4 regions of the Enterobacter sp. UPMP701 genome follow, and region 3 is predicted to be linked to each of the others. Evidence: predicted binding sites of a transcription regulator. Region 3 holds the regulator's gene; each other region holds the start of a gene.

Region 1 (7,810 bases), 400 kb from region 3:
GGCGTGGAAAGCGGTGGATGAGCAGCCGCACGCTAACCGCTTTTTATCGCATGAGCAGGTGAAGCAGGCGCTGGCAGGCCGGCGCTATCGCAGCGCGGTGCAGACCATCACCCTCAATTTCAGCGACGCGCTCAGCGCCATGCGCTCGCTGAAGGGCATAGGCGCCACGCACCTGCACGCCGGGCGGGAGAAAAAACCGCTCACCCGGGGTCAACTGCAGCGTCTGGAGCTGGCCTGGCCGCAGGCGCGGGGACATTTTCCGCTCTCTTATCAACTTTTTCATGGGATTATCGAACGTGACTGAACGTTATTTTGTCACCGGCACGGATACGGAAGTGGGCAAAACGGTTGCCAGCGCTGCGCTGCTGCAGGCGGCACGAAAGCTTGGGAAAAACACCGCCGGATATAAGCCCGTCGCCTCCGGCAGCGAGATGACGGCGGAAGGGTTACGCAACACCGACGCGCTGACGCTCCAGCGTAACAGCACGCGTGAACTCGCCTATTCAGCGGTGAATCCGTATACCTTTGCCGAGCCGACCTCGCCGCACATTATCAGCGCTGGCGAAGGCCGCCCGATTGATTTCGCCGTGCTATCTGCCGGGTTACGGACGCTGGAAAGCCAGGCCGACTGGGTGCTGGTGGAAGGCGCGGGCGGCTGGTTTACGCCGCTTTCGGACGCGCAGACGTTTGCTGACTGGGTACAGGCCGAGCGGCTCCCGGTCATTCTGGTCGTCGGCGTGAAGCTGGGCTGCATCAATCACGCCATGCTGACGGCGCAGGCCGTACGGCAGGCAGGGCTGACGCTGGCTGGCTGGATAGCCAACGACGTGGTTGCGCCGGGCAGGCGGCATCAGGAATATCTGGCAACCCTGAAGCGCGTGCTCCCGGCACCGTTCCTCGGGGAAATCCCCTGGATTGCCGGCGATGCTGAGCAGGCTGATACCGGACACTATCTCGACCTCAGCGCCTTGCTTCCCGCGACATCCAGTGGGCAATAAGCTCATCGTTCAGCTCGCTAACGTGGCCCTGTGCCACGTTACGCCCGCGATATAGCATGCAAAACCGATCCGCCACCCGGCGGATAAACGACAGCTGCTGCTCCGCTAGCAGTACCGTCATGCCTAACTCCCGGCTTAAGCGCACCAGCAGCAGCGCCAGCTTCTGGGCAAAGCTGTGTCCCGCGCCGTGCATGGGCTCATCCAGAATCAGCATCCGCGGGCGGTTGACCAGCGCATTCGCCAGGGCGAGCTGATACTGATCGTCTGGCGAAAGGGCGTTTCCTCGCGTCTGACGTCGCGCGTAGAGTTCCGGGAACAGATCGTACACGTCGCTTTTCGCTGCCGGGTCGGGTTTCCCCATCGCCCGCATGGCAATATGCAGATTCTCCTCAATCGTCAGTTGAGAAAAAATACGCCTGTCCTGCGGGACATACCCAATCCCCGGCCCTGAGCGCTGTTCTGGCATCTGGCTGAGCAAATCGCGCGGCGGAGCTCCCGCTTCATGCCAGATAATCGTGCCGCTTTCGACGGGGACGTTTCCGGTAATGCAGTTCATCAGGGTGGTCTTGCCCATCCCCGGCAGGCCAACGACGCCTGTACACATGCCCTGCGGAAAATCCAAATCCACGTTCCATAGCGTATGTTGGCTCCCGTAAAACTGATTCACTGCACGCAGACTCAACATCTTTTTCTCCTTAAAAATGCGTAGGGGTAAGACCTGATTTGACACTGCAAAACGCCTGCCAGAAACCGTAAATCGATTAATAAAACGGCTTTTTTAGGAATAAACCGCAGGAGAGCAGGGTAAAAACGCGTGGCTTGCACATCGGCGGTGCCGGGAATGTTGAGTCGTGGTGCAGGACGGAAAATGGCGGAAATGTGAGCAGGATCGCATCGGTTGGTTATGAATGACGCAACTGTTTATCGTCAAAAAATAGCTATAAAAATTTTTTGTTGCCGCTTCGTGGGAAAATCCGGGAATTTGCTGAGCGGCAGTCCATACGGGCTGGAAGCAGTTATCCACTATTCCTGTGGATAACCATGTGCATGAGAGTTAGAAAACATGCGATAAGCGAGAGAAGACGCGGCTTTCGCCCAAATTGGCGCGAAACGCGGCTTTAGAAAATATCGTTTATAATTTAATTGCTTAGATAAAAGCAATGACCGTCATGAAAGTGTCACCCGTTGCCACAAAACTACCATTACCTGGCTTGACAAATGTTAAAAAAGGAAAAGTTTTGGGGATAACCCAACCTGGCTGGTTTTTTATCTCGTCAGAGCCCAAATTTTGTACGCTAACGCGCTAATCACACCGCCGCTATGCTAAATATCCTGACATGCTACTGGTTTTTCATCCAGTGTTTTTTACTGGCATTCCTGGCAACAAGGAGTAAAATTACTCACCTGCCGCTTAATAACGTCATCAGGTCGTCGCCCATGAGTAAACCGTTCAAACTGAATTCTGCTTTCCGTCCATCTGGCGATCAGCCTGAGGCGATCCGTCGTCTGGAAGAGGGGCTGGAAGACGGGCTGGCGCACCAGACGCTGCTGGGGGTAACCGGCTCGGGTAAAACGTTCACCATCGCTAACGTGATTGCGGATTTGCAGCGCCCCACAATGGTGCTTGCGCCCAATAAAACGCTCGCAGCCCAGCTTTACGGCGAGATGAAAGAGTTCTTCCCGGAAAATGCGGTGGAGTATTTCGTCTCCTACTACGATTACTACCAGCCTGAAGCCTATGTGCCGAGCTCTGACACCTTCATTGAGAAAGATGCCTCGGTAAACGAACATATCGAGCAGATGCGACTGTCCGCGACCAAGGCGCTGCTTGAGCGTCGCGATGTGGTCGTGGTTGCGTCTGTTTCCGCGATTTACGGTCTGGGTGACCCGGATCTCTACCTGAAGATGATGCTGCACCTGACGCAGGGGATGATCATCGACCAGCGCGCCATTTTGCGCCGTCTGGCGGAGCTGCAGTACACCCGTAACGACCAGGCGTTCCAGCGCGGCACTTTCCGCGTGCGCGGTGAGGTGATCGACATCTTCCCGGCGGAATCGGACGACATGGCGCTGCGCGTCGAGCTGTTTGACGAAGAGGTGGAACGTTTGTCGCTGTTCGATCCTCTGACCGGCCACGTTGAGTCCGTGATCCAGCGTTTTACCATCTACCCGAAAACGCACTACGTGACGCCGCGCGAGCGTATCGTGCAGGCGATGGAAGAGATCAAAGTGGAGCTGGCCGAGCGTCGTAAGGTGCTGCTGGCGAACAATAAGCTGCTGGAAGAGCAGCGCCTGAGCCAGCGCACCCAGTTCGATCTTGAGATGATGAACGAGCTGGGCTACTGCTCGGGTATCGAAAACTACTCGCGCTTCCTCTCCGGGCGCGGGCCGGGCGAGCCGCCGCCGACGCTGTTTGATTACCTTCCGGCAGACGGTTTGCTGGTGATCGACGAATCCCACGTTACGATCCCGCAGATCGGCGGGATGTACCGCGGTGACCGGGCGCGTAAAGAGACGCTGGTGGAGTACGGATTCCGCCTGCCGTCGGCGCTGGATAACCGTCCGATGAAGTTTGAAGAGTTTGAGGCGCTCGCGCCGCAAACCATTTATGTTTCGGCCACACCGGGCAACTACGAGCTGGAGAAATCCGGTGAAGACGTTGTCGATCAGGTTGTGCGTCCAACGGGTCTGCTCGACCCGATTATCGAAGTCCGCCCGGTGGCGACTCAGGTAGACGATCTGCTCTCTGAAATTCGCGCCCGTTCCGCCATTAACGAGCGCGTGCTGGTGACCACGCTCACCAAGCGTATGGCGGAAGACCTGACCGAGTATCTGGAAGAGCACGGCGAGAAAGTGCGCTATCTGCACTCGGATATCGACACCGTAGAACGTATGGAGATTATCCGCGATCTGCGTCTGGGCGAGTTCGACGTGCTGGTGGGGATCAACCTGCTGCGAGAAGGTCTTGATATGCCGGAAGTTTCGCTGGTGGCGATTCTGGATGCGGATAAAGAGGGCTTCCTGCGTTCTGAGCGCTCTCTGATCCAGACCATCGGCCGTGCGGCGCGTAACGTCAACGGTAAAGCGATTCTGTATGGCGACAAAATTACGCCGTCGATGGCGAAAGCGATTGGCGAAACGGAACGCCGACGCGAGAAACAGCAGCGCTACAACGAAGAGCACGGCATCACGCCGCAGGGGCTGAACAAGAAGGTGGTGGATATCCTGGCGCTGGGTCAGAACATTGCCAAAACCAAAGCGAAAGGTCGCGGCAAGGCGCGTTCAGTGGTGGAAGAAGATACCGTCGTGCTGACGCCGAAAGCGCTGCAGCAGAAAATCCACGAGCTGGAAGGGCAGATGATGCAGCACGCGCAGAACCTGGAGTTCGAAGAGGCGGCGCAGATCCGCGACCAGCTTCATCAGCTGCGGGATCTTTTCATCGCGGCATCGTGAGTAAAGCGATGTTTTCTCCCTCTCCCCGTGGGAGAGGGCCGGGGTGAGGGCATCAGGCCGCACAAGACGAACCTAACCCAGCGCCTGAATCGCCTTCTCCAGCGCCTCGCGCAGCAGGTGACGGTCGTGACGATACTTGATATCGCTGGCCTCCAGCGGCTCCTGCACCACCAGACGATCGCCAATCCCTGACACATCCACTTTTGGGCCCACGACGACGCCGTCGATGATTTTCTTGCCGACGTAATGCTCCATCAAATTGAGTTTGTCCGCCAGCGACAGGCTCGCCGCCGCCGGGCTCAGCTCACGCCCCAGGTTACCGATGTAGACCATCGGGGCAGGGGTGCGACGCAGCGCCTGCGCCAGTTCCTTCACCAGCAGTATCGGCATCAGGCTGGTATAAAAACTGCCCGGACCGATCAGGATCAGGTCCGCTTCCCCGATGGCTTCCACCGCTTCCCGCGTGGCCGGCACGCTCGGGTAGGTCATCAGCTCTGTCGGCGGCAGGAGGAGCTGGTCGATATTCACTTCACCGTAAACTTCATGCCCCTCGGCGTCGATGGCCATCAGGTCAACCGGCTGTTCAGACATGGGGATCAGGAATGCGTCCACCTTGAGCAGGTTACGGATCAGATTGATAGCTTCCAGGGGCCGCACGCTGAGATGGTCCAGAGCCTTTAACATCAGATTTCCCAGGTTATGCCCCGAAAGCTCGCCATTGCCGCCAAAACGGTACTCAAACATCGCTGACGCGACGCTTGGCTCGGTAATTAACTGGTTCAGACAGTTGCGCATATCTCCCCAGGCAATGCCGCCTTCGGCGCGTCGGATCCTGCCGGTTGAGCCGCCGTTATCGGTGGTGGTCACTATCCCTGTCAGCCTTGAGCCGAGTGAGGACAAAGAGGACATAACCCGGCCTAAGCCGTGCCCGCCGCCAAGAGCGACCACTCGGTCAAGATCCGCAAAAGTGCGATTGCGCATACGTATTCCTTATCACGTTCGATCGCGTAACAGTAACCTAACTACCCCTAAAAGACGATGCCTCACCCGATGCAAAATGACGTATATCAATGTGAAAACGCGGTTTTTAGGTATTCTGTAGCGAAAATGCAGGATTGATACGCTATATAGATAATTATATAGCGTAAAGCGATAATGGCGCCGCCAGAATTTCCGCGCTACTATCGTCCTAACCACGTTTTCAAAATTGAAAACATACACTCTAGCCCTTGTGCCTGTGTCGAACGATATGGCGCTCTGGCCGTGGCGAATTTGCCACCAGGGTACAGAAAGAAATGACTGTGCCTCCCGATCTGGAAAGGTGTACATGGCTTCACAACTTACTGATGCTTTCGCACGTAAGTTTTATTACTTACGTCTGTCGATTACCGATGTGTGCAACTTCCGTTGCACCTACTGCCTGCCCGACGGCTACAAACCGGGCAGCGTTACCAATAACGGCTTTCTCTCCGTGGATGAAGTGCGTCGCGTCACGCGTGCGTTCTCTGAGCTCGGTACCGAAAAAGTCCGTCTGACCGGAGGCGAACCCTCCCTGCGACGTGATTTCCCCGACATTATTGCCGCCGTACGCGAAAACGAACGTATCCGCCAGATTGCGGTGACCACCAACGGTTACCGCATGGCGCGTGACGTGGCAAACTGGCGCGATGCGGGGCTGACGGCGATCAACGTCAGCGTCGATAGCCTGGACGCCCGTCAGTTTCACGCCATTACCGGCCAGGACAAGTTCCGCCAGGTGATGGACGGCATCGATGCGGCGTTTACCGCCGGATTCAAGAAGGTCAAAGTCAACACGGTGCTGATGCGCGACGTCAACCACCATCAGCTGGATACTTTCCTGGCGTGGATCAAACCGCGCCCCATTCAACTGCGTTTTATCGAGCTGATGGAAACGGGTGAGGGCAGCGAGCTGTTCCGCCGTCACCACATCTCCGGCATGGTACTGCGCGACGAGCTGCTGAAACGTGGCTGGATCCACCAGATCCGCCAGCGCAGCGACGGCCCGGCGCAGGTCTTCTGTCACCCGGATTACGAAGGTGAGATAGGGCTTATCATGCCCTATGAGAAAGACTTCTGCGCCAGCTGCAACCGTCTTCGCGTCTCCTCGGTTGGCAAGCTTCATCTCTGCCTGTTCGGCGACGGCGGTGTCGATCTCCGCGATCTGCTGGAAGACGATGCGCAGCAGGACGCGCTAGAAGCACGCATTTCTGAAGCGCTGACGCATAAAAAACAGACCCACTTCCTGCATCAGGGCAACACCGGTATTACTCAGAACCTGTCTTACATCGGCGGGTAATCAGGCTTAAGAAGGAATCAGAAGATGAGTCAGGTAAGCGCAGAATTTATCCCGACACGCATTGCTATTCTTACCGTCTCCGACCGCCGTGGTGAAGAGGACGATACCTCCGGCCACTGGCTGCGCGAGGCGGCACATGAAGCCGGACACCATATTGTTGATAAAGCGATCGTCAAAGAGAACCGTTACGCCATTCGCGCGCAAGTGTCGCAGTGGATTGCGAGTGATGAGGTGCAGGTAGTGCTGATCACCGGCGGTACCGGCTTTACCGCAGGCGATCAGGCGCCAGAAGCGCTGCTCCCGCTGTTCGACCGCGAAGTGGAAGGCTTCGGTGAAGTGTTCCGTATGCTCTCCTTTGAAGAGATTGGTACCTCCACGCTTCAGTCGCGCGCCGTTGCCGGGGTGGCTAACAAAACCCTGATTTTCGCCATGCCGGGCTCGACCAAAGCCTGCCGCACCGCGTGGGAAAACATCATCGCGCCGCAGCTGGATGCCCGTACCCGTCCGTGTAATTTCCATCCCCATTTAAAGAAATAAGCTATGTCACAACTGACCCACATTAACGCCGCTGGCGAAGCGCATATGGTGGACGTCTCCGCCAAAGCGGAAACGGTGCGCGAGGCGCGCGCGGAAGCGTTCATCACCATGCTGCCCGAAACCCTGGCGATGATTATCGACGGCAGCCACCATAAGGGCGACGTCTTTGCCACCGCCCGCATCGCCGGTATTCAGGCCGCTAAACGGACCTGGGAGCTCATCCCGCTTTGCCATCCGTTGATGCTGAGCAAGGTGGAAGTGAACCTGCAGGCGCAGCCGGAGCATAACCGCGTACGCATTGAGTCCCTGTGCCGCTTAACCGGCAAAACCGGCGTGGAGATGGAAGCCCTGACGGCGGCCTCCGTCGCCGCGCTGACCATCTACGACATGTGCAAAGCGGTGCAGAAAGATATGGTGATTGGCCCGGTGCGTTTGCTGGCGAAAAGCGGCGGCAAATCCGGTGATTTTAAGGTGGACAGCCATGATTAAGGTGCTCTTTTTTGCG
Region 2 (7,810 bases), on a different contig from region 3:
TTTTTCAAATACGGGGTGTATCGTATTAAAGTAGGCATAAATGCCGAAGGCTAACGTTCCTGTTGTAGCAAATATTGTGCTAATTTTTGATACTCTATCGAAGAAAGCATCGTCATTTTTGAATAGTTTCACTATGTTACCTTGATGGTCTTAATAACTATTGTCAGTAATTAGTAGGTTTCGGATTAATCGATTGATAGTAGTTAATGCCATTATCTATCTCAAGAAGAAAATGGCGAGGCGGGAACTTCGAGTCAGCATACATACCAAACTTTACTTTTACTTTCAGTCATGTTGACTACCCTTAATACCCTAAGCGGTAAAACAAGGAGATTCGACATGGCTTATCAGACAGTAAATCCTGCCACTAACCAGCTCATCAAAGAATACCCCTCACATACCGACGCGGATATCGAAGCGGCGCTCAAGGCGGCCGATGCGCTTTACCATTCGGAATGGGCGAAAGGCGACATCAGCCAGCGCCTGCCAGTGCTGCATAAGCTTGCCGACCTGATCGACGAGCGCGTGGAGGATCTGGCGAAAATCGCCAGCCAGGAGATGGGTAAGCTCATCGAACAGAGCCGCGGGGAGGTGAAGCTGTGCGCGCAGATCGCCCGCTACTATGCCGACAACGCGAAGCAGTTCCTCGCCCCGGTGAAGTATCCGTCTGAACTCGGGGAAGCGTGGGTGGAGCATCACCCCATCGGCGTGCTGATGGCCGTCGAGCCGTGGAACTTCCCGTATTACCAGCTGATGCGCGTTCTGGCGCCAAACCTGGCAGCGGGGAACCCCGTTATCGCTAAGCATGCCAGCATCGTGCCGCACTGCGCCGAGACCTTTGCGCATCTGGTGCGCGAGGCGGGCGCGCCGGAAGGGGCGTGGACAAACCTGTTTATCTCGTCCGAACAGGTGGCGAATATCATCGCAGACGATCGCGTGCAGGGTGCAGCGCTAACCGGTTCTGAAAAAGCAGGCAGCGTGGTGGCCGCGCAGGCGGCGAAGCACATCAAGAAATCCACGCTGGAGCTGGGCGGTAACGACGTCTTCGTGGTGCTGGACGATGCGGACCTTGAGAAGGCCGTGAAAATTGGTGTGAATGCCCGACTCAACAACGCCGGGCAGGTCTGTACCGCGGCGAAGCGCTTTATTCTGCACGAGAAAATTGCGGATGCCTTCCTGAGCAAATTCACCGAGGCGTTTAAGCAGGTGAAGATTGGCGATCCGCTGGATGAAACCACCACGCTGGGTCCGCTGTCGTCTAAAGATGCGCTCGAAACGCTGACCAAACAGGTTAACGAGGCGGTGAAAAACGGTGCAACGCTGCACTATGGCGGCAAGCCGGTGCAGCGCGACGGGAGCTTCTTTGAACCGACGATCCTGACAAATATCTCCCGCGACAACCCGGCGTACTTCGAAGAGTTCTTCGGCCCGGTGGCGCAGATGTACGTGGTGAAAAACGACGACGAGGCGGTCGCGCTCGCGAACGACTCCCACTACGGCCTGGGCGGGGCGGTGTTCAGCCAGGACATCGAGCGCGCGAAGAAAATGGCGTCGCGGATCGAGACCGGGATGGTGTACATCAACTGGCTCACTGATACCGCAGCAGAGCTGCCGTTCGGCGGCGTGAAGCGTTCCGGTTACGGACGCGAGCTGTCGGACCTGGGGATCAAAGAGTTTGTGAACCAGAAGCTGGTGGTGGTGCGTAAGTAAGCGGTAATAAAAAACCTGCCGGTTGGCAGGTTTTTTTTCAATTGATTACTGAACTTCAATCTTGTCCCAGCCGCTTTTGAACATGCAGCTGTCGACTAACGTATCCCGGCGATATTCATTCGCGTCTTCAACCGTGTAGCTCGTGGAAATATCCTTTTTCTTGTTCTTTTTGTCCGTTTTTTCCGAGTTCGAACCGGTCACCACGTTGTCCGGGGGCAGATCGATCAGGGCCTGCGCTTCGCATTCCGTGAGCTTTTTATTCATCTCAGCGTCGCTGACGCCCGGTTTTACCCATTTGTACTGGACGCAGCCGGTGAGCATCAGCGTGAGGCTCAGCACGCAAAGCGCGGTAATGCGGTGTTTCATCAGAAGGTGACTCCACCGCCAACATATGCGCCGTCAATCAGCGTGTGGCCAGGACGGCCATCTTTGCCATCCACGCTTACGTGGCGGTAACCCACTTTCAGGGTCACTGGCGTGATCGGCGTCCAGCTTACGCCGCCGTTGGCTTCCACGTAGTTTTTCACGCTGTTGTTCAGGCCTTCTGGTGCCACATAGCCTTCACCGTACACGTGGATGCTGTCGGTCAGGGCAACGTTTACGCCACCGCCAATCGGGAACGCCACGCCGTTATCGCCTTTTTTCGGGCCGATGTAGATGGCCTTTGCGCCCGCGTTCAGCATTACCGGGCCAAGACCCAGGTTGTAGCCAGCGCCCACACCACCGGTCTGGGTACCGTCATCGGTGTTTTTCAGCCAGTTGCTTTCCACATACAGGCCGGATGAGGATTTGCCCATTTCCAGGTTGAGGTTAGTAAAGTTTTTACCCTGCTCAACGCTGCCGCCCATGGCCAGTGCGGAACCCGAGATGGCGGTCAACGCAGAAAGAAGAAGGATATTCAGTTTTTTCATGGTTCGTGCCTCGTCATCAAATTAATCTGGGGGCACCTTAACAAGCGATGTTTATGACTGCAAATGTGATACAAATCGACTTTTCATGCTGTGATTGTTAATTTCTTTATTTTTATTTGTAACGCTGAAGTTGGGTTGTGGGGGTGTCAATGCGCAATTTTCAGGCGTTGAGGAACAGTTTACTTTTTTGACTAAACGAAATCTGAACGAGCCAGGGAAAGTGATTTGAGATGAATTAATTGGGTTTCTAATAATTTCCAATTCCATTTCTAAAATCACATAAAAAAACAAATTTTTACATTTTAACGGTCAATATTCGTTCAGATGCCCGGCCACGTTTCCTTTCCATGTCATTTTTCTGACACGTTTGTTCATTACGTTGTGGGCTTCACTTTCTGGATGCTAACAATATGAAAAGAAAAATCATTCCTGTGCTTATCGGTTGTGCGCTCTCTTTCTCTGGCCTGGCGGCGCAGCCCACCGCTGAGCGCTACGTCGTCAGCTTCCCTGACGGCTCGCACGTGAAATACAGCGGCGCGTTTGCCAGCGCGTTTCCGAATGGGCTCCCGGTAGGGATTGGCTCCGGTCTGCTGTTTACGGGCAAGCAGGGCGATACCCTGACCTTCGCGACCGTGACCGATCGCGGTCCAAACGCTGATGCGCCAAAAATGGGTAAAAACGAAGCCAAAATTTTTGTCACGCCGGATTTCGCGCCGCTGCTGATGACCATCCGCGTTCAGAACGGCAAAGCGGAGGCTGTCGATGCCCGCCCGCTGCATGATGATAAAGGCGAGATTAACGGTCTGCCGCTGCAAAGCGGCGTGATTGGCTCCACCAATGAAGTGGCGTTCAGCGATACCCTTAAAATTCTGAAAGGTGACAACCGTGGGCTGGACACGGAAGGCATCACCCCGGACGGGAAAGGCGGCTACTGGCTGTGCGACGAGTATGGCCCGTTCCTGATTAACGTCGACAGCAAAGGGAAGATCCTGGCGATCCACGGGCCGCAGGCGGCTGAAGGGGAAAAATCCATCGCGGGCGGTCTGCCAAACATTATCAAATGGCGTCAGCCGAACCGGGGCTTTGAAGGCCTGACCCGGATGCCGGACGGGCGGATTATTGCCGCCGTACAAAGTACGCTGGATATCGACGGCAAGAGCAAAAAGCAGGCGCTGTTTACGCGTCTGGTGAGCTTCGACCCGGAGACCGGGAAAACCGCGATGTACGGCTACCCCATCGACAGCGCGGCCTACAGCAAAAACAGCGACGCTAAAATCGGCGACATCGTGGCGCTGGATGACCAGCACATCCTGTTGATTGAGCAGGGAAGCGATAAAAACGACGCGATGCGTAACCTTATCTACAAAGTGGATCTGAGCAAGGCGAGTGACCTGACCGCCTTCGACAAGCCGGGCGAGTACCCGGAATTTGATGATGAGAAAACGCTGGCGCAGCGCGGTATAACGCTCGCGGCTAAAACGCAGGTCGTCGATTTGCGCGCGCTGGGCTGGCAGCAGGAGAAGGCCGAAGGGCTGGCGTTAATTGACAGCAAAACGCTTGCGGTGGCGAACGATAACGACTTTGGCGTGAAGGTGGCGATGCAACATCCGGTCGAGGGCAAGAAGCTCAAGGATTATCGGGTGAACGCGGAGGGCACGCTGACGCTGGATGATAAACCGGTGGAAACCACGCTCAGCGTGAAGCCGCTGAAGAAGCCGGAGTCGGACAGCGAGCTGTGGATTGTAACGCTGCCGGAGGCGTTGAAATAATTTTACCCCTCACCCTAACCCTCTCCCCGCAGGGGAGAGGGGATTGTTCGGTGCTTACTGGACAGCTAGACCGTCTTAACGCTCTTTTCCCAGGTCTCGACCAGATGATCTCGCAGACTTCCGGTTCCGTGCATGGTCACCAGAAGATTCTGGCGCGCGCGGGTAAATCCGACATACAGCCGCTTAATATCGTCGCTCAGATCTTCTTCATCCCTTTCCTTTGCGGCATCCATAATGGCGACCGATTGAAATTCAAGACCCTTACTGCTTGGCAGCGGCATTACGCAGAGGAAATCATTCTGCGGTGACCAGTGTTTTTTATCATCGCTGGAGACAATCATCTGGTAAGGGATCTTGCGGGCTTCGAGCCTTGGTCCGAGCATACCCGAAATGCTGTAAGTTGAGGGGCAAAGTATAGCGATTTCCGACCAGGCAACACCCTGTTGTCGCTGCTCAGTGACCCAATTGAGAACGCGTGTAATCTCCTCGTCCTGATTATCAAAGCTGGCCAGCGCCGGATACTTTCCTGACAGTCCTCCTGCGGCGGGCAGCTGGTATTTGAGGGAATCTTCAATGTGATTATTGAGATAATTAAAAGCAATACTGCTGGCAAAATGGAGTATTTGCCGGGTGTTGCGATAATTGGTATCCAGAATAGTGGTGCGGCCCTGCGCCTTTATATCGACGCTGGAAAGGGTAAAATCGAGCGCTTTCTTTTTCTGATAGATTGACTGAGCGTCATCGTAGAGGAAAAGCAGGCAGCTATCTTTATCGTCCGGCATCTTAGCGAGGATTCTTAGCCATTCCGGCTTAAAATCATGTCCTTCATCTATCAAAACGGCGCTGTACTGTTCCGGTTTGATAATGCCCTCTTCAAATGCCACCGTCAGCGAATTTTCCATCAGCTCAATAAAATTTTTGCTCCTGGGAGGAAGACGCCGATGCGCGTTTAATTGTTGATAACACCAGGCGTGAAAATGGATAACCTCGACAGGAAGCCTCAGGTTGTGCTGTTCGAGCTGCGCTTTAAGCTTTTTGGCCAGCGTAATATTGTAGCAAATCACCAGTATCGGTTTGGTGTTTTCCATATTGTTGGCAAGCTCAATGCAGCGGTGATACAAAATGAGCGTTTTGCCTGATCCTGCCACACCATGAATGACCCGGTGCCCGGTCCCCATACTTCTGGCGAGTTGTTCCTGGTACCTGTCCATCATGCATACCACATCTGGGGTGTGGAACGTAAAATTATCCAGGTCAACCCGCGTGACCGATGGGTTAATGCGGACATCGGGATAAAGATGCCATCGGATGCGGTCGAACTGCTGTGGTGTTGTGTGATGAACGAAGCGATGTTTAAGGAGGGATTCGAGCCGGGCGGAGATTTGTTCTCGGGTCATAAACTCGGTCAGCTCATCTTTGCAAATCACCTGGCTGGTGGGCAGTATTTCTTCTAACGCTTCGGGGGTAAAACTCTTTTCCAGCTGTGCCCGGGTGATGTTGCTCAAATAAACACCGTATCCATACGGCATAATAAAGCTGCCTTCATAATCCCCTTGTTGTTGACGAAGCAGAGGATCGTTTTTCAGGCTATCAATGGTGTTAAAGGTATATTGTCGAACCTGTTCGAGTGGGTTTTTCAACGGCTCAACGCCGTTTTTGGTTTCATAGTGAATATGCGTTTTGTTGGCCGACTTTATTTTTGTGATAAACCAGTCTTTAACTTCTATAAACAGCAAACCTTTTTCGGGGGCGAGAATCACAAAGTCAGGATGCTCTTGCTTATCGCCCATTCGGGTGTCATACCAGCAGGTACACTGTTCGCTGAGGCCCCCTTCCAGGAGTCTTGCCAGCCTTTTTTCTCCAGCCGTGATTTTCTCGCTACAGCTGCTGATTGTGGGAATAATGAGTGCCATGTGATGTCTACCAATTCATGAATAAAATAACTCTGCGCAATTAATATTGTTGTAAATATTAATCTAAGCAGGATTTCATTATTGTTAAGGACATTAACAGACAATATTGCAAACAGAAAGCGTGAATCGAGGAATTTGCTTTAGGGGAATGCGCTCCCTTTCACGATTAAAAGGGAGCGATTGTTTATTTCTTCAGCCCCGCAAACGCCGCCCGTATTTCTTCTTCCGGCAGCTGGATGCCAATAAACACCATCACGCTGTGCGGCGCTTCATCGCCCCACGGGCGATCCCAGTCGGCGCTGTACAGGCGCTGTACGCCCTGAAATAGCAGACGGTTCGGCTCGCCGTCGATCCACAGCATCCCTTTGTAGCGCAGCAGCTTGTCGGCAAACGACAGCAGCAGGTTTTCCATCACCCGCGAGACCTCGCTGATGTCCACCGGGTAGTCCAGCTCCACCACAATCGACGCCACGTCGTTTTGCTTGTCTCCCATAAAGTGGAAGCGCGGTTTCGCGGTGACGGTCTCCTCCAGCATAAAGCCGTTGGTGTTAAACAGCTGAGACAGGTCGATGTCACCATGCGTTACCGTATAAATCGGCGCGCGCGAGTTGATGCGCGTCAGGCGCTCGCGCAGTTTTTCGCTTCCGCCCGCCACGTCGGTTTTGGTCAACAGAATGCGGTCGGCGTAGCCCACCTGAGACTGGGCGATGGTGAACTGGTTCATCTGCTCGTCGGCGTGGATCGCATCGACCAGGGCAATCACGCCGTCCAGCAGGTAGCGCTGGCAGAGGATCTCGTGAGAGAAAAAGGTCTGAATAATCGGGCCGGGGTCGGCCATGCCGGTGCACTCGATCACCAGACGGTCAAAGTTGATGTCGCCGCGATCGTGGCTGTCGAGCAGGTCCAGCAGGGCGTCTTCTAATTCGTTAGAGCGGGTGCAGCAGATGCAGCCGTTGGTCAGGGTTTTGATCTGCGTGGCGCGATCGCCAATCAGCTGATCGTCAACCGAGACTTCGCCAAACTCGTTTTCGATGACGGCGATTTTGAAGCCGTGCTGTTCGTTCAGAATATGGCGCAGCAGGGTGGTTTTACCGGCGCCGAGGAAACCGGTCAGCAGGGTGACGGCAATCGGGGTCATGGTCTCTCCTTTAGCAGCAGCGGACGCCGCCTTCTCCACTTCCGCCGTAGCGCGCTTCCTGACGCTCGCGGAAGAATTCAGTGTAGGTCATGTACGGCTTATCCGGATGGTTGGTCTTCATATGCTCAACGTAGTTGTCATAATCTGGAATGCCAATCAGCATTTTCGCCGCCTGACCGAGGTATTTTTTGGCTTCGCCTAAGTGACCAAACATTGTGGGTTCCAGACAGAAAAAGCCCGGCGATGTGAGTCCGCTGGGCTTGTGTTCCCCTCACCCCAACCCTCTCCCAAAGGGAGAGGGGGAGGATTGCGGATTAATGGTGCGAAGAGGTCTTCACGCCGCCTTCCGGCACCGGCACGTACGGGGTC
Region 3 (7,810 bases):
AGGGTTGCGGCATCGGTGTCGAGCGCTTCCGGCCGCATCGCCAGATGCGCCTGAAGCTGCTGGCTGGCCTGGCCGGAGAGGGCCGTGGTCTGCTGTATCTGATTTTCCAGCGACTGTTTCAGCTGTTCGAGGTGGCGGATAGCGTCGTCATCCAGCAGGGCGGCAAGAAACGCCTCCCGATCGGCAAAACAGCTTGCTGAGAGCGCGGCAGTGAACTGCGTCTGCGACTGTTGCAGGCGTTCTCGCTCCAGGGCTTCCTGCTGCTGCTGGGCGGTAAGCTGGCTCTGCAGCGACACGCATTCATCATGGATTTCACGCCAGCTATCGGGAATGGCCGGTTCGGCTTCTTCCTCGCTCGTTGCCGGAAGCGTATCGAGCAACGGCTTCAGGGCGTTCACGCGTTCCTGAAGCACGCCGTGCTGCGTTTGTTTCTCCTGCCACTGTGCAAATTCCGCTTCGCGGGCGTGCAGCCAGGCGGCTTCATTACCGTCTTCAGGTACGTTAAGCGATAGCGCGAGGAGGGGGTGTTCCAGCGCCTGGCGCGCGGTCGCCAGCTGTTGCTGATACTGGCGTTCCTGCATTTCCTGTTCGTTGAGCTGGTTTTGCAGAGTCTGGCGCTGGCTGAGCTGATAAAGCTGGCGCTCGTACTGTTCCTGCTCGTTCATCCAGGGCGCGATATCATCCTGAATCGCCAGCGTGACGTTCAGGGACGCGCAGGTCTCCTGCCACTCTTTAGTGAGCGCTTGCTCTTCCTGAGCCAGGGTCTGCGCTTCGTCCGTCTCGCGCTGGATCTGCTGAGCCAGGGCATTGACCTGTCCCAGCACCAGCAGGCCTTCTTCTTTTAGCGCGGCAACCTCTTTTTCCAGCGCATCACGCCGGCGCTGGTTATCCGTCAGTTCAAGCGACTGGTATTGCTCAACGGCGGGATGCTCGCTGGAGCCGCACAGCGGACAGGGTTTGCCTGCCTCAAGCTGGGAACGATAATTCTCCAGATCTTTAATCGTCGCTTCACGTTCACACAGCGCTTTCAGGTCCAGATAGTGCTGGTGTTTCTCTTTGTACTGCTGGCGGCGTAGCGTCAGCGTTTCATTGAGCTTACTCTGCTCCGCCTGCGCTTTTTGCACGCTTTCACTGCTCTGGCGCAGGCGCTTTTGCAGGGGATGATAGCGGGCATGCAGCGACGTCAGCCGCTGGCGCAGCGTGCGTGACCGGGACTGCTGTTCCATTGCCTCGCTGACCTCATCCGCCGTCAACGTCAGCGTAATGTCCGGCATTGCAGCCAGCTTGTTTCGTAGCTCAGCAATCCGCGCAGCAAGCGCGGCGAGCTGACTTTTATCACGGTTTAGCTGCGAGAACTGGGCGCGCCAGCCGGCAATCTCCTGGCCCAGCAGGCGATGACGATCGTGCTCCGCCAGCCACTGCGCCAGCGCCGTCAGTTCGGCCTGTAGCCGCTCGTGGGTTCGCAGTGCGGTCGTACGAATTCGCCCGCGCAGCGCGGTTTTGGCTTGTAAGCGAGTATTTACTTCAATAATTCGCTGCTGGGTTTGCGCCAGACGTGAGGTTTGTTCCTGCAGGTGCTCCCACAGCGGACGCAGCTGGGCGGCGGGCTGGGCAAGCTGGAGCTTTGCCAGCTCAGGCGCTGCGTCCGTCAGCGCCTGCTGCGCCTGCTGCTGCAACGCAGCAACGCGCTGTTGCTCGTGCGCAAGCTCGTCATGACGCGTAAGCCACTGAAAATCTTTCTGTTGGCTCTGCTGTCGCGCCAGCAGGGTTTTCTCTTCGTCAGTAAGTGCCTGCAAACTTTCCTGCAACTGCTGCTGTTGCTCTTCACTCAACAGCACAACGCCCGCCGCCTGCGCCTCGCACTTTTCCAGCACGCTGCGGGCGGCTTTATGTTTTTCAAACACCATGGCGGAAATCTGGCCGTAGATCTCGGTGCCGGTGAGCTCTTCCAGCAGCTCCGCGCGATCGCTCGGTTTGGCATTCAGGAAGGCGGCAAACTGTCCCTGCGAGAGCAGCATCGAGCGGGTAAAACGGCCGTAGTCCAGCCCGGTGAGCGCCGCGGTTTGTTCCAGTTTATCTGAGACCTTATCGGCAAGGATTTTGCCATCTTCGCAGCTGGCCAGCTCCACGCGCGGCGCCTGGAGATTCCCGTCCGGCTGGTTGCGCGCCCGGTTCTGGCTCCAGAAGGCGCGGTAGGCGACGCCTTTCACCTCAAACTCTACCTCCGCCAGGCATTCGGCGGTGTCGCGCGTCATCAGATCGTTCTGCGCCTGCGAGACCTTATTCAGACGCGGGGTTTCGTGGTAGAGCGCCAGACAGATGGCATCGAGCAGGGTGGTTTTACCCGCGCCGGTCGCGCCGGTGATGGCAAACAGGCCGTTGCTGGCAAACGGCTCGGCGGTGAAGTCAATTTTCCACTCGCCCTTGAGGGAGTTGAGGTTTTTCAGACGCAGGCTCAGAATTTTCATGCGTTTTCTTCCTCGTCAGTGAGCGCATGCAGGGTATGGCTGAACAGCTCGTTGAGCCGGGCCCGCTTCGCATCATCGATCTCTTCCTGCGACAGGCGGCGCTCGAACACCTCTTCTACGCGCAGTTCGCTGAGCGTTTCACGCTGGGCGCCGAGCAGAATTTTCTCGCGCTGCTCGCGGCTGCGGCGCACCAGCAGCACCTCTACCGGCAAATCTTCGGTGAGTGCCTGAATTTTTCGCTGCATGTCATGCAGATAGTCATCGGTGGTGATTTCAATATCCAGCCAGATCGGCGGATCGCGCTCTGCGCCGCGCCACTGCTCAAGCTGTTGCGTAATCGCGGCAAGATCGCCTTTTAACACCGCCAGCGGCTGGGTGACCGGCACCTCCAGCGTCTCGACGGCGCTGAGTTTGCCCTCGGAGAAGCTCACCAGATGGACGGATTTGGCTTTACCCGTCTCGTCAAAGCTGAGCGAAACAGGCGAGCCGCAGTAGCGGATATGCTCGCAGCCGCCGATGACCTGTGCCCGGTGAATGTGTCCGAGCGCAATGTAGTCGGCAGGCGGGAAGTTTTGCGCAGGAAAGGCGTCCAGCGTACCGATATAGATCTCGCGGACCGCGTCACTTTTACTGGCCCCGACGGTGGTGAGGTGCCCGGTCGCAATCACGGGGATGGCCTGTTCACCGCGCAGGGCGCAGGCTTCCGCGTACTGCTGGTGATAATAGTCGGTGATGGCCTGTAATAAATGCTGCTGCTTTTCCGCACCCGACAGCCCCGCCTGGCTTTGCACGATGTCGCGCGGACGTAAAAATGGAATGGGGCACAGCACCGCCCCCGGCGTGCCGTCGCGTTTATTCAGGATCTGCGGGGCGTGCCCGGCGCTGGCCACCACGGTGGTATTGAGAAACGCCAGGATATCGCGGGACTCATTCAGCGTGGCGACGGAGTCATGGTTCCCGGCGACAATCACCAGATGGCACCCGGTCTGCTGCAGGTTCACCACAAAACGGTTGTATAATTCACGCGCGTAGCTCGGCGGCGAACCGGTATCGAAAATGTCACCCGCCACAATAATGGCATCTACCTCGTGCGCCTGTGCCGTTTCCAGCAGCCACTTCAGGAACGCTTCATGTTCAGCCGCACGGCTTTTGCTGTAAAAGTTTTGACCCAGGTGCCAGTCCGAGGTGTGAAGTATGCGCATAGGAGATCCGTGGCGAAAAAAGATGCGGACGATTATAAACTCTCAGGGAAAGGAAAATAACCGCTGTAATAAAACAACAGTTTGCCATTTATAGTGGTACTGTTTTTCATAAATCTGTCATAAATCTGACGCATAATGACGCCGCATTACAAACTTGTAACTTAAATAAGATAAGACAGGGCAAAGTATGGCGAGACGTATTCTGGTCGTAGAAGATGAAGCTCCAATTCGTGAAATGGTGTGCTTCGTGCTCGAACAAAATGGCTTTCAGCCGGTTGAAGCGGAAGATTATGACAGCGCGGTGAACCAGCTGAATGAACCCTGGCCCGATCTGATTCTGCTTGACTGGATGTTGCCCGGCGGCTCCGGACTGCAGTTTATCAAACACATTAAGCGTGAGGCGATGACCCGCGATATCCCGGTTGTCATGCTTACGGCGCGCGGTGAAGAAGAGGATCGCGTGCGCGGTCTGGAGACCGGCGCGGACGATTACATCACCAAGCCTTTCTCCCCGAAAGAGCTGGTGGCGCGTATCAAAGCCGTGATGCGCCGCATCTCGCCGATGGCAGTTGAAGAGGTGATTGAGATGCAGGGCCTCAGCCTTGATCCAACGTCACACCGCGTCATGACCGGCGAAAATCCCCTCGATATGGGGCCTACCGAATTTAAACTCCTGCACTTCTTTATGACTCACCCGGAACGCGTTTACAGCCGCGAGCAGTTGCTGAATAACGTCTGGGGAACTAACGTGTATGTCGAAGACCGGACGGTTGACGTCCATATCCGCCGCCTGCGAAAAGCGCTGGAACTGAGCGGCCACGATCGCATGGTGCAGACGGTCCGCGGCACGGGTTATCGTTTTTCTACCCGTTTCTGAACAATGACAGGAGTGTGACGCGTGCTGGAACGTCTGTCATGGAAAAGGCTCGTCTTTGAACTGATCTTATGCTGTATTCCGGCCCTCCTTCTGGGGGCCATTTTGGGTTATCTGCCGTGGTTTCTGCTGGCGTCGGTGACGGGTTTGCTGATCTGGCATTTCTGGAACCTGCTGCGTCTTTCATGGTGGCTGTGGGTGGACAGAAGTATGACCCCTCCGCCGGGGAGCGGAAGCTGGGAACCGCTGCTGTACGGCCTGCACCAGATGCAGATGCGTAATAAAAAGCGTCGTCGCGAGCTGGGAAGCTTAATCAAACGCTTTCGCAGCGGTGCGGAATCGCTGCCTGATGCCGTCATTCTGACGACCGAGGAAGGCACCATTTTCTGGTGTAACGGTCTTGCGCAACAGGTCCTCGGCCTGCGCTGGCCGGACGATAATGGTCAGAACATCCTCAACCTTTTGCGCTATCCCGAATTCACGCTGTATCTGAAAAAGCGTGATTTCACCCGTCCGCACAATCTGAAGCTCAATAATGGCCGCCATCTGGAAATCCGCGTAATGCCCTACAGCGATCGCCAGTGGCTGATGGTGGCGCGCGATGTCACCCAGATGCACCAGCTGGAAGGGGCGCGACGCAACTTCTTTGCCAACGTCAGCCACGAGCTTCGTACCCCGCTGACGGTGCTTCAGGGCTATCTGGAGATGATGCAGGAGCAAACCCTGGAAGGCGCGCCGCGCGAAAAAGCACTGCACACCATGCGCGAGCAAACGCACCGGATGGAAGGGCTGGTGAAGCAGCTGCTGACGCTGTCGAAGATTGAAGCGGCGCCTTCGCTTGCGCTGACTGACACCATCGACGTACCGATGATGCTGCGGGTGGTGGAGCGGGAAGCCCAAACCTTAAGCCATAAAAAACACCATCTTACTTTTGACGTCGACAACACGCTGAAGGTACTCGGTAGCGAAGATGAGCTGCGTAGCGCCATCTCCAACCTGGTGTACAACGCGGTGAATCATACGCCTGAAGGGACGAACATCGTGGTGCGCTGGCAGCACACCCCGGCAGGGGCCGAATTCAGCGTAGAGGACAACGGGCCGGGGATCGCGCCTGAGCACATTCCGCGTCTGACCGAGCGCTTCTATCGCGTGGATAAAGCGCGCTCGCGGCAGACCGGGGGAAGCGGCCTGGGGCTGGCGATTGTGAAACATGCGGTTAATCACCATGAGAGCCGTCTTGATATTCAGAGTACGCCGGGCAAAGGAACCCGCTTCAGCTTTGTGATGCCGGAACGATTAATTGCCAAAAAAATCGCCTGACGGCAGGCGTGTCATTTTACCTTTCCACGGGCCAGCGTTTGCTGGCCCGTTTGCTTTGCAGTCAAGCGAAACGCGTGTGAATTTTATACGGCTGTCTGTTTTTTGTTCGCATGATTAGCCATGGGTTTTTCTCATAATTAGCGCATTGTGCTGGCGTGTGTTTTCATGCTGGCATATTGTTCTGGTTTTGCGATCCCACCTTGCCTTTAAACGTTATAAGCGTTTAAATTGCCCCCCAGATACTGTCAGACCGACTGTATTTGCGTGGTAAATCGAAAAACTATTCTTCTCCACGCCAGGACGGGAGCATTTCCCGCTGAAATTGAGCAAATTTTCGGCTGTATCGTCCCATCAGGGAAATCGAAAATCTCAATGTTTTCAACACCACATCCACAGGCAGTAAGGTTTTATGACCCATCACTTAAAATCGCGTGACATCATCGCGCTGGGCTTTATGACATTTGCGCTGTTCGTTGGCGCAGGCAACATCATTTTCCCTCCAATGGTTGGCTTACAGGCGGGTGAACACGTCTGGACCGCCGCGTTTGGTTTCCTGATTACTGCCGTGGGCCTGCCGGTGCTGACCGTCATCGCGCTGGCGAAAGTCGGCGGCGGCGTGGATAGCCTCAGCACCCCGATTGGCAAAGTGGCGGGCGTTCTGCTGGCGACAGTTTGCTATCTGGCCGTTGGCCCGCTGTTTGCCACCCCGCGTACGGCGACCGTTTCCTTTGAAGTCGGGATTGCCCCGCTGACCGGAGACGGCGCGATGCCGCTGTTTATCTACAGCCTGATCTACTTCGCCATCGTGATTCTGGTTTCCCTCTATCCGGGCAAGCTGCTGGATACCGTAGGTAACTTCCTGGCTCCGCTGAAAATTGTGGCGCTGATCGTGCTGGCCGTGGCGGCCATCATCTGGCCAGCAGGCCCGATTAGCGACGCGATGGACGCCTACAAAAACGCTGCGTTTTCCAACGGCTTTGTGAACGGCTATCTGACGATGGATACGCTGGGCGCCATGGTGTTTGGTATCGTTATCGTTAACGCCGCGCGTTCCCGTGGCGTGACCGAAGCGCGTCTGCTGACCCGCTACACTATCTGGGCTGGCCTGATGGCCGGTGTGGGCCTGACGCTGCTGTATCTGGCGCTGTTCCGCCTGGGTTCCGATAGCGCGATGCTGGTTGATCAGAACGCGAACGGCGCGGCTATCCTGCACGCTTACGTTCAGCACACTTTCGGTGGTGCGGGCAGCATGCTGCTGGCGGCGCTGATCTTCCTGGCGTGTCTGGTGACGGCGGTTGGCCTGACCTGCGCCTGCGCAGAGTTCTTTGCACAGTATCTGCCGCTCTCTTACCGCACCCTGGTGTTTATCCTCGGTATCTTCTCCATGGCGGTGTCCAACCTCGGTCTGAGCCACCTGATTCAGGTCTCTATTCCAGTGCTGACGGCGATTTATCCGCCATGCATCGTGCTCGTGGTGCTGAGCTTCACCCGCCCGTGGTGGCATAACTCCTCGCGAATTATTGCGCCAGCCATGTTTATCAGCCTGATTTTTGGTATCCTTGACGGGATCAAAGCATCAGCGTTCGCAGATATTCTGCCAGCCTGGACACAGCGTCTGCCGCTGTCCGAGCAGGGCCTGGCCTGGCTGATGCCTACCGTTGTTGCGCTGGTTCTGGCCGTTATCTGGGACCGTGCTGCAGGGCGTCAGGTCGCATCGAACGCCCATTAATCAACGGCAACAAACTGTTTAACCACGGGGCTTAAGGCCCCGTGGTTTTTTGTTTTTTCGTGTTGAATGGCAAGATTTTAATGGAAAGCACTAACAAACTTAAACGTGGACTCAGCACTCGCCACATCCGCTTTATGGCGCTGGGCTCTGCTATCGGTACCGGTCTTTTTTATGGCTCGGCAGATGCCATCAAAATGGCCGGTCCCAGCGTTCTGCT
Region 4 (7,810 bases), on a different contig from region 3:
TGAACAGACCGATACCGCTGGTGATGCCCACGCGCAGGCTCACCGGAATGTTTGCAATCATCCAGTAACGTACGCGGAAAATGGTCAGCAGCAGCAGGCCAATGGCGCCCCAGAAGATTGCCCCCATGCCAACCTGCCACGGCAGCCCCATCGCCTGAACGACCACGAACGCGAAGAATGCGTTCAGACCCATCGCCGGAGCCAGCGCGACCGGCAGGTTAGCGAACACGCCCATCAGAATGCTGCCAAGGGCGGCGATCAGACAGGTGGTCACGAAGACGGCGCTGGTATCCATGCCAGCAACGCCCAGAATTTGCGGGTTAACAAAAACGATATAAACCATCGTCAGGAAGGTGGTGAAACCGGCGATCACTTCGGTGCGTGCCGTTGTGCCGTGCTCGCGCAGTTTAAACACGCGCTCAAGCAGACCCTGACCAGACGTCTGGGTAGTGTGTTGTTGACTCATCATCAATTTCCGAACAAGGAGGGAAAATTCGTCGCTATCCTATACCAAAATGCGACAATAGTGGCGGTTACGGGATACTTTTTACATTGAATTTGCTTATACGGCAACGATTGCGTCCCGCTGAACTGCCGTACGAAAACGTTAAACTTGTTAAAAAAGGGAAAGGCATGTCCGGAATTGAAGCGGTATTTTTCGACTGCGACGGTACGCTGGTCGACAGTGAGGTCATTTGTTCCCGCGCGTATGTGGCCATGTTCCAGGAATTTGGCATTACGCTGGAACTCGAAGAGGTGTTTAAACGCTTTAAGGGCGTGAAGCTCTACGAGATCATCGACATCATTAACGAAGAACACGGCGTGGATCTGGCGAAAGCGGAGCTGGAGCCGGTGTACCGCGCCGAGGTCGCACGCCTGTTCGACTCCGAGCTGGAGGTTATTGCCGGGGCAAACGCGCTGCTGGATGCGATGACGGTGCCGATCTGCGTCGTTTCCAACGGTCCGGTCAGCAAAATGCAGCACTCGCTGGGCAAGCTTGAGATGTTGCACCATTTCCCGGAAAAACTGTTCAGCGGCTACGATATCCAGCGCTGGAAGCCCGATCCGGCGCTGATGTTCCATGCGGCAAAAGCGATGAACGTCAATGTGGAAAATTGCATTCTGGTGGATGATTCGTCTGCGGGCGCGCAGTCAGGGATTGATGCTGGGATGGAGGTGTTTTACTTCTGCGCCGATCCGCACAACAAGCCGATCGATCATCCAAAAGTGACGACCTTTACCGATCTGGCGCAGCTGCCAGCGTTGTGGAAAGCGCGCGGGTGGGATATTACGCGTTGAATTAACGTAGGGCGGGTAAGCGCTAGCGCCACCCGCCACAAACATCACTCTTTTGGATCTTTACCTGCCAGCAGCTTGTCCAGCTCGTCGCCGCCCACGTGACGGAAGTCCTGACCTTTTACGAAGTAGAAAATGTATTCGCAAATGTTCTGGCAGCGGTCGCCGATACGCTCAATGGAACGCGCGCAGAACAGGGCCGTCAGTACGCTTGGGATCGTACGGGAATCTTCCATCATGTAGGTCATCAGCTGACGCACGATGCCTTCATACTCCTGGTCGACTTTCTTATCTTCACGGTAGATACGCACCGCTTCGTCCAGATCCATGCGCGCAAAGGCATCCAGCACGTCGTGCAGCATCTGCACGGTGTGGCGGCCCAGCGACTCCAGGCTCACCAGCAGCGGCTGGTGCTGCTGAGAGAACTTCTCCAGCGCGGTGCGGCAGATTTTATCCGCCACGTCACCAATACGTTCCAGCTCGGCGATGGTTTTAATGATCGCCATCACCAGACGCAGGTCGCTCGCCGTCGGCTGACGTTTCGCGATAATACGCACGCAGGCCTCGTCGATGGCGACTTCCATCATATTGACGTTTTTGTCGCCTTCAATGACGCGCTTCGCCAGCTCGCTGTCCTGGTTATGCATTGCCGTAATCGCATCAGAAAGCTGCTGCTCAACCATGCCACCCATGGTCATTACCTGCGTGCGAATACTTTCCAGCTCTGCGTTGAACTGGCCTGAAATGTGTTTATTAAGATTGAGGTTGTCCATGGTTTCTCCACATGCACTAAGGCAAATCAACCGTAGCGGCCAGTAATATAATCTTCGGTTTGTTTCTTCGCGGGCCGGGTGAACAGCGCATCCGTATCGCTGAACTCAATCAACTCGCCCAGGTACATAAACGCCGTGTGATCGGAGCAACGCGCAGCCTGCTGCATGTTGTGGGTCACAATAACCACGGTGTAATCCTGCTTCAGCTCGGTGATCAGCTCTTCAATACGACCGGTGGAGATCGGGTCCAGGGCCGAACACGGCTCATCCAGCAGCAACACTTCCGGGCGAATGGCGATACCGCGCGCAATGCACAGACGCTGCTGCTGACCACCGGAGAGAGAGTACCCGCTCTGATGAAGTTTATCTTTGGTTTCGTTCCATAATGCGGCCTTGGTCAATGCCCACTGCACGCGCTCGTCCATATCGGCACGGGAGAGCTTTTCAAACAGGCGAACGCCAAACGCGATGTTGTCATAAATGGACATCGGGAACGGCGTCGGTTTCTGGAACACCATCCCCACTTTAGCGCGCAGCAGGGCGATATCCTGGGCCTGGGTCAGAATGTTTTCGCCATCAAGGATAATTTCACCTTCAGCGCGCTGCTCCGGATAGAGCGAATACATTTTGTTAAAGGTACGCAGCAGCGTGGACTTACCACAGCCGGACGGACCAATGAATGCCGTTACCTGGTTCTTCGCGATATCCAGGTTGATATTCTTCAGGGCATGGAATTTGCCGTAGTAGAAGTTCAAATCACGAACCTGAATCTTACCCGGGGCAGTATCAACCATACTCATTGACTCATTTCCTCATTCGGCGCCGCGAGCTGCCGCGCCGTAAAAAATTAACCGTGTTTCTTCTTCGCGAAAATGACGCGCGCCAGAATGTTCAGCAACAGTACGCAAAGGGTGATGATCAGCACCCCGGCCCAGGCCAGCTGCTGCCATTCCGCGAATGGGCTCATCGCAAATTTAAAGATCGTCACCGGCAGGTTAGCGATCGGCTGCATCATATCCGTGCTCCAGAACTGGTTGGAGAGGGCAGTAAATAGCAGCGGTGCCGTTTCACCGGCAATACGGGCGATGGCCAGCAGGATACCGGTCATGATCCCGGAGACGGACGCTTTCAGAGTGATTGCGGAAATCATTTTCCATTTCGGCGTACCCAGCGCGTAAGCCGCTTCACGCAGGCTGTCCGGCACCAGTTTCAGCATGTTTTCGGTGGTACGAATGACGATAGGCACCTGCAGCAGCGCCAGCGCAATCACGCCCGCCCAGCCGGAGAAGTGTTCCATTTGCGCGACCACAATGGTGTAGACAAACAGACCCACGACAATCGACGGGGCAGAAAGCAGGATGTCGTTAATGAAGCGAATCACCTCTGCCAGCCAGGATTTACGCCCGTACTCCGCGAGATAGATACCGGCCATGATGCCCAGCGGCGTACCGAAAACCGTCGCCCACAAGATCAGCAGGCCACTGCCCGCCAGGGCGTTAGCCAGACCCCCCCCCGCCGTATTTGGCGGCGGCGTCATCTCGGTGAACAGCGCCAGTGACATTCCATCAATACCACGGGTGATGGTGGACATCAGGATCCAGATCAGCCAGAACAGGCCGAATGCCATCGTTGCCATGGAAAGCGTCAGCGCAATGCGGTTTTTGAAACGACGCTTCGCCTGCATTTTGCGGCGGGATTCCGCAAGCGCAGTGGTATTTTGCATTTCGAGCGTTGCCATCAGCGTGCCCCCTCATTTTTTGCGAGACGCAGGATCATCAGCTTGGAGATCGCCAGAACAATGAAGGTGATAACAAACAGAATCAGACCCAGTTCCATCAGCGCTGCGACGTGAAGCCCGGATTCCGCTTCGGCAAATTCGTTTGCCAGCGCGGAAGTAATACTGTTACCCGGCATATAAAGCGACGCGCTGTCGAGCTGGTAGGTGTTACCGATGATAAAGGTCACCGCCATGGTTTCACCCAGCGCGCGACCTAAGCCCAGCATCACGCCGCCGATCACCCCATTTTTGGTGAACGGAAGGACAATGCGCCAGATCACTTCCCAGGTGGTGCAGCCGATACCGTAGGCCGACTCTTTCATCATCACCGGGGTTTGTTCGAAGACATCGCGCATAACCGCCGCAATGTACGGAATAATCATGATGGCGAGGATCACACCTGCCGCCAGAATGCCGATACCGAAGGCCGGGCCAGAGAACAGCGCTCCCACAAACGGAATGGCAGAGAGAACGTTACCGACCGGCTCCTGGAAGTACGTTGCAAACAGCGGCGCAAAGATAAACAGGCCCCACATGCCGTAAACGATACTTGGAATGGCCGCCAGCAGTTCAATAGCGATACCCAGCGGGCGTCGCAGCCAGCCCGGCGCCAGTTCCGTCAGAAACAGGGCAATACCGAAGCTTACCGGAACGGCAATCAGCAGAGCGATAAACGAGGTCACCAGCGTGCCGTAAATCGGCACCAGCGCACCGTAGACGTCATTCGGCGCGTCCCACTCTTTGGTCCACAGGAAGGAGAAACCGAATTTCTGAATGCTCGGCCAGGAGGAGAAAATCAGAGACACGATAATGCCGCCCAGCAGCAATAGCACAATCAGCGCAGCCAGTTTGACCAGCGCGCCGAAAATCATGTCACCTTTTTTACCCGGAGGGTTAAATGCAGGCTTGGTTGCAGCCATAAATTACTCTTCTGTTAAACGCGTTTACGAAATCGCCGGGTGGCGCTTACGCTTACCCGGCCTACAGTCGGAACCGTAGGGCGGGATCGCTGCGCGCCTCCCGCCATTTTCGTCAGAATGCTAAATTAATACAATGCTTTACCGCTGCTGTCTTTCACGTTGGTTTTCCATGCAGCACGGATCTGCTCAACCACGCTGTCCGGCAGGCTGGCGTAATCCAGGTCGTTAGCCTGCTTGCCGCCGTTTTTGTATGCCCAGTCGAAGAACTTCAGCACTTCAGCGCCCTGCTCAGGTTTCTTCTGCTCTTTGTGAACCAGGATGAAGGTGGTGGAAGTGATTGGCCACGCGCCTTCGCCTTTCTGGTTAGTCAGATCCTGTGCGAAGGATTTGCTCCAGTCAGCGCCTTTCGCAGCGTTAGCAAAGTTCTCTTCTGTCGGGCTAACCGGTTTGCCGTCGGCAGATACCAGTTTGGTGTAGGACAGGTTGTTCTGCTTAGCGTACGCGTATTCTACGTAGCCGATAGAACCCGGCAGACGCTGTACGAACGCGGCGATACCGTCGTTACCTTTACCGCCCAGACCGGTTGGCCAGTTAACGGTAGAGCCAGAACCGACTTTCGATTTCCACTCTTCGTTCACTTTCGCCAGGTAGCTGGTGAAGACGAAAGAGGTACCGGAGCCGTCCGCACGGCGAACCACAGCGATGTTCTGCGAAGGCAGCTTAACGCCTGGGTTCAGCTTAGTGATGGCTTCGTCGTCCCATTTTTTGATTTTACCCAGGTAGATATCACCCAGGGTTTTGCCGTCCAGCACCAGCTCGCCTGATTTCAGGCCAGGGATGTTAACGGCCAGCACAACACCGCCGATCACGGTCGGGAACTGGAACAGACCTTCCTGATTCAGTTTCTCGTCAGACAGCGGAGCATCTGATGCGCCGAAATCAACGGTATTCGCGGTAATTTGTTTTACGCCACCGGAGGAGCCGATACCCTGATAGTTAACCTTGTTACCGGTTTCTTTCTGGTAGGTATCTGCCCATTTGGCATACACCGGCGCAGGGAAGGTTGCACCAGCGCCAGTCAGGCTTGCTGCTGCAAAAGCAGAGAAAGCGCTCAGAGATAAGGTCGCGGCGACAACAGTTGCGACAGTGGTACGCATAACTTTCATAATGTCTCCTGCAAGGATTTCGTAAATCATTGTTTAAGTGGCTACGATGAGCAAAATAGGACAAACAGGTGACAGATAAATGTACGAATTATGACAGTTTTATGACAAAGGAAATTTCACTTAAATGCACGTAAAACTTCATTTATTTATCATGAACTTAAAGAGAAAGATGACAGTGTGTTTTCAGTAATATTTTCTTTATGTGACACTGAAAAAATAGCTGAAAATGACAGATTGTCATTAAAAAAGGCTCCACCTGATGGTGGAGCCTGGAAGGATTATTCTACGGTAACGGATTTCGCCAGATTTCGCGGCTGGTCAACGTCGGTGCCTTTGATCAGCGCAACGTGATACGCCAGCAGCTGCAGCGGAACGGTGTAGAAGATGGGTGCAATCACCTCTTCCACATGCGGCATCTCGATGATGTGCATGTTGTCGCTGCTGGCAAAACCGGCATCTTTATCCGCGAAGACGTACAGGACACCACCGCGGGCACGCACTTCTTCAATGTTGGATTTCAATTTTTCCAGCAGTTCGTTGTTCGGTGCCACAACGATGACCGGCATATCCGCGTCAATCAGCGCCAGCGGGCCGTGTTTTAGCTCGCCTGCCGCGTAGGCTTCCGCGTGGATGTAGGAGATCTCTTTCAGCTTCAGCGCGCCTTCCAGCGCAATTGGATACTGATCGCCACGACCCAGGAACAGGGCGTGATGTTTGTCAGAGAAATCTTCTGCCAGCGCTTCAATGCGTTTGTCCTGAGACAGCATCTGCTCAATACGGCTCGGCAGCGCCTGCAGGCCGTGAACGATGTCGTGCTCAACAGAAGCATCTTCGCCTTTCAGACGCGCCAGCTTCGCCACCAGCATCAACAGAACGGTGAGCTGAGTGGTAAACGCTTTGGTGGAGGCCACGCCGATTTCGGTACCCGCTTTGGTCATCAGCGCCAGATCGGACTCACGCACCAGGGATGAGCCAGGAACGTTACAGATGGCCAGCGAGCCCAGGTAACCCAGCTCTTTAGACAGACGCAGCGCTGCCAGCGTATCCGCCGTTTCGCCGGACTGAGAAAGGGTGATCATCAGGCTGTTACGGCGCACCGCGGACTTGCGATAGCGGAACTCAGACGCGATTTCCACGTCGCACGGCACGCCTGCCAGGGATTCAAACCAGTAGCGAGAGACCATACCGGAGTTGTAGGAGGTGCCGCAGGCCACGATCTGAATATGCTCAACTTTGCCGAGCAGTTCGTTGGCGTTGGCACCCAGCTCGCTCAGATCCACTTCACCGTGGCTGATGCGCCCGGTCAGGGTGTTTTTGATGGCGTTTGGCTGCTCGTAGATCTCTTTCTGCATGTAGTGACGGTAAGCGCCTTTGTCGCCCGCGTCGTACTGCAGATTCGATTCGATCTCCTGACGCTTAACCTGCTCGCCTTTGGTATCGAATACGGTCACGCTGCGACGCGTCACTTCTGCGATATCACCCTCTTCCAGGAAGATAAAGCGACGGGTAACCGGCAGGAGCGCCAGCTGATCGGAGGCGATGAAGTTTTCCCCCATGCCCAGGCCGATCACCATCGGACTACCGGAACGCGCGGCCAGCAACGTGGACGGGTCGCGGGAATCCATGATCACCGTGCCGTAGGCACCGCGCAGCTGAGGGATAGCACGCAGCACGGCTTCACGCAGTGTACCGCCCTGTGCCAGCTCCCAGTGCACCAGGTGAGCAATCACTTCGGTGTCGGTCTCAGAGACGAAGGTATAGCCGCGCGCTTTCAGTTCTTCGCGCAGCGGTTCGTGGTTTTCGATAATGCCGTTATGCACCACCACGATGTGTTCAGACACATGCGGGTGTGCGTTGCCTTCAGATGGCTCACCGTGG

What was found. Region 3 encodes PhoB, which activates phosphate uptake and scavenging genes when phosphate is short. Its sites were predicted from a motif close to CTGTCATAAAACTGNCNNAT; they were not measured.
Region 1: a site for PhoB is predicted at 2,163-2,182, ahead of uvrB (excinuclease ABC subunit UvrB). Genes of this name have one in related genera too.
Region 2: a site for PhoB is predicted at 2,967-2,986, ahead of ACWKXT_RS18350 (esterase-like activity of phytase family protein). Genes of this name have one in related genera too.
Region 4: a site for PhoB is predicted at 6,021-6,040, ahead of pstS (phosphate ABC transporter substrate-binding protein PstS). Genes of this name have one in related genera too.

The regions. Positions count from the first base shown of each region.
Region 1 is NZ_JBSKJN010000002.1:58,476-66,285, reverse strand. It holds gene bioC (malonyl-ACP O-methyltransferase BioC) at 1-304, shown strand, start outside; gene bioD (dethiobiotin synthase) at 297-998, shown strand; gene ACWKXT_RS05815 (ABC transporter ATP-binding protein) at 961-1,683, opposite strand; gene uvrB (excinuclease ABC subunit UvrB) at 2,436-4,451, shown strand; gene yvcK (uridine diphosphate-N-acetylglucosamine-binding protein YvcK) at 4,524-5,432, opposite strand; molybdenum cofactor riboswitch at 5,658-5,791, shown strand; gene moaA (GTP 3',8-cyclase MoaA) at 5,779-6,768, shown strand; gene moaB (molybdenum cofactor biosynthesis protein B) at 6,793-7,305, shown strand; gene moaC (cyclic pyranopterin monophosphate synthase MoaC) at 7,309-7,794, shown strand; gene moaD (molybdopterin synthase sulfur carrier subunit) at 7,787-7,810, shown strand, end outside.
Region 2 is NZ_JBSKJN010000009.1:180,936-188,745, reverse strand. It holds gene ACWKXT_RS18370 (hypothetical protein) at 1-132, opposite strand, end outside; gene ACWKXT_RS18365 (NAD-dependent succinate-semialdehyde dehydrogenase) at 340-1,710, shown strand; gene ACWKXT_RS18360 (hypothetical protein) at 1,756-2,076, opposite strand; gene ACWKXT_RS18355 (YfaZ family outer membrane protein) at 2,076-2,621, opposite strand; gene ACWKXT_RS18350 (esterase-like activity of phytase family protein) at 3,032-4,390, shown strand; gene ACWKXT_RS18345 (3'-5' exonuclease) at 4,456-6,303, opposite strand; gene yjiA (GTPase) at 6,488-7,441, opposite strand; gene ACWKXT_RS18335 (YbdD/YjiX family protein) at 7,452-7,655, opposite strand; gene ACWKXT_RS18330 (carbon starvation CstA family protein) at 7,756-7,810, opposite strand, start outside.
Region 3 is NZ_JBSKJN010000002.1:459,243-467,052, reverse strand. It holds gene sbcC (exonuclease subunit SbcC) at 1-2,468, opposite strand, end outside; gene sbcD (exonuclease subunit SbcD) at 2,465-3,670, opposite strand; gene phoB (phosphate response regulator transcription factor PhoB) at 3,858-4,547, shown strand; gene phoR (phosphate regulon sensor histidine kinase PhoR) at 4,569-5,864, shown strand; gene brnQ (branched-chain amino acid transporter carrier protein BrnQ) at 6,274-7,593, shown strand; gene proY (proline-specific permease ProY) at 7,674-7,810, shown strand, end outside.
Region 4 is NZ_JBSKJN010000005.1:226,872-234,681, forward strand. It holds gene adeP (adenine permease AdeP) at 1-466, opposite strand, end outside; gene yieH (6-phosphogluconate phosphatase) at 634-1,299, shown strand; gene phoU (phosphate signaling complex protein PhoU) at 1,344-2,069, opposite strand; gene pstB (phosphate ABC transporter ATP-binding protein PstB) at 2,096-2,869, opposite strand; gene pstA (phosphate ABC transporter permease PstA) at 2,917-3,807, opposite strand; gene pstC (phosphate ABC transporter permease PstC) at 3,807-4,766, opposite strand; gene pstS (phosphate ABC transporter substrate-binding protein PstS) at 4,892-5,932, opposite strand; gene glmS (glutamine--fructose-6-phosphate transaminase (isomerizing)) at 6,211-7,810, opposite strand, start outside.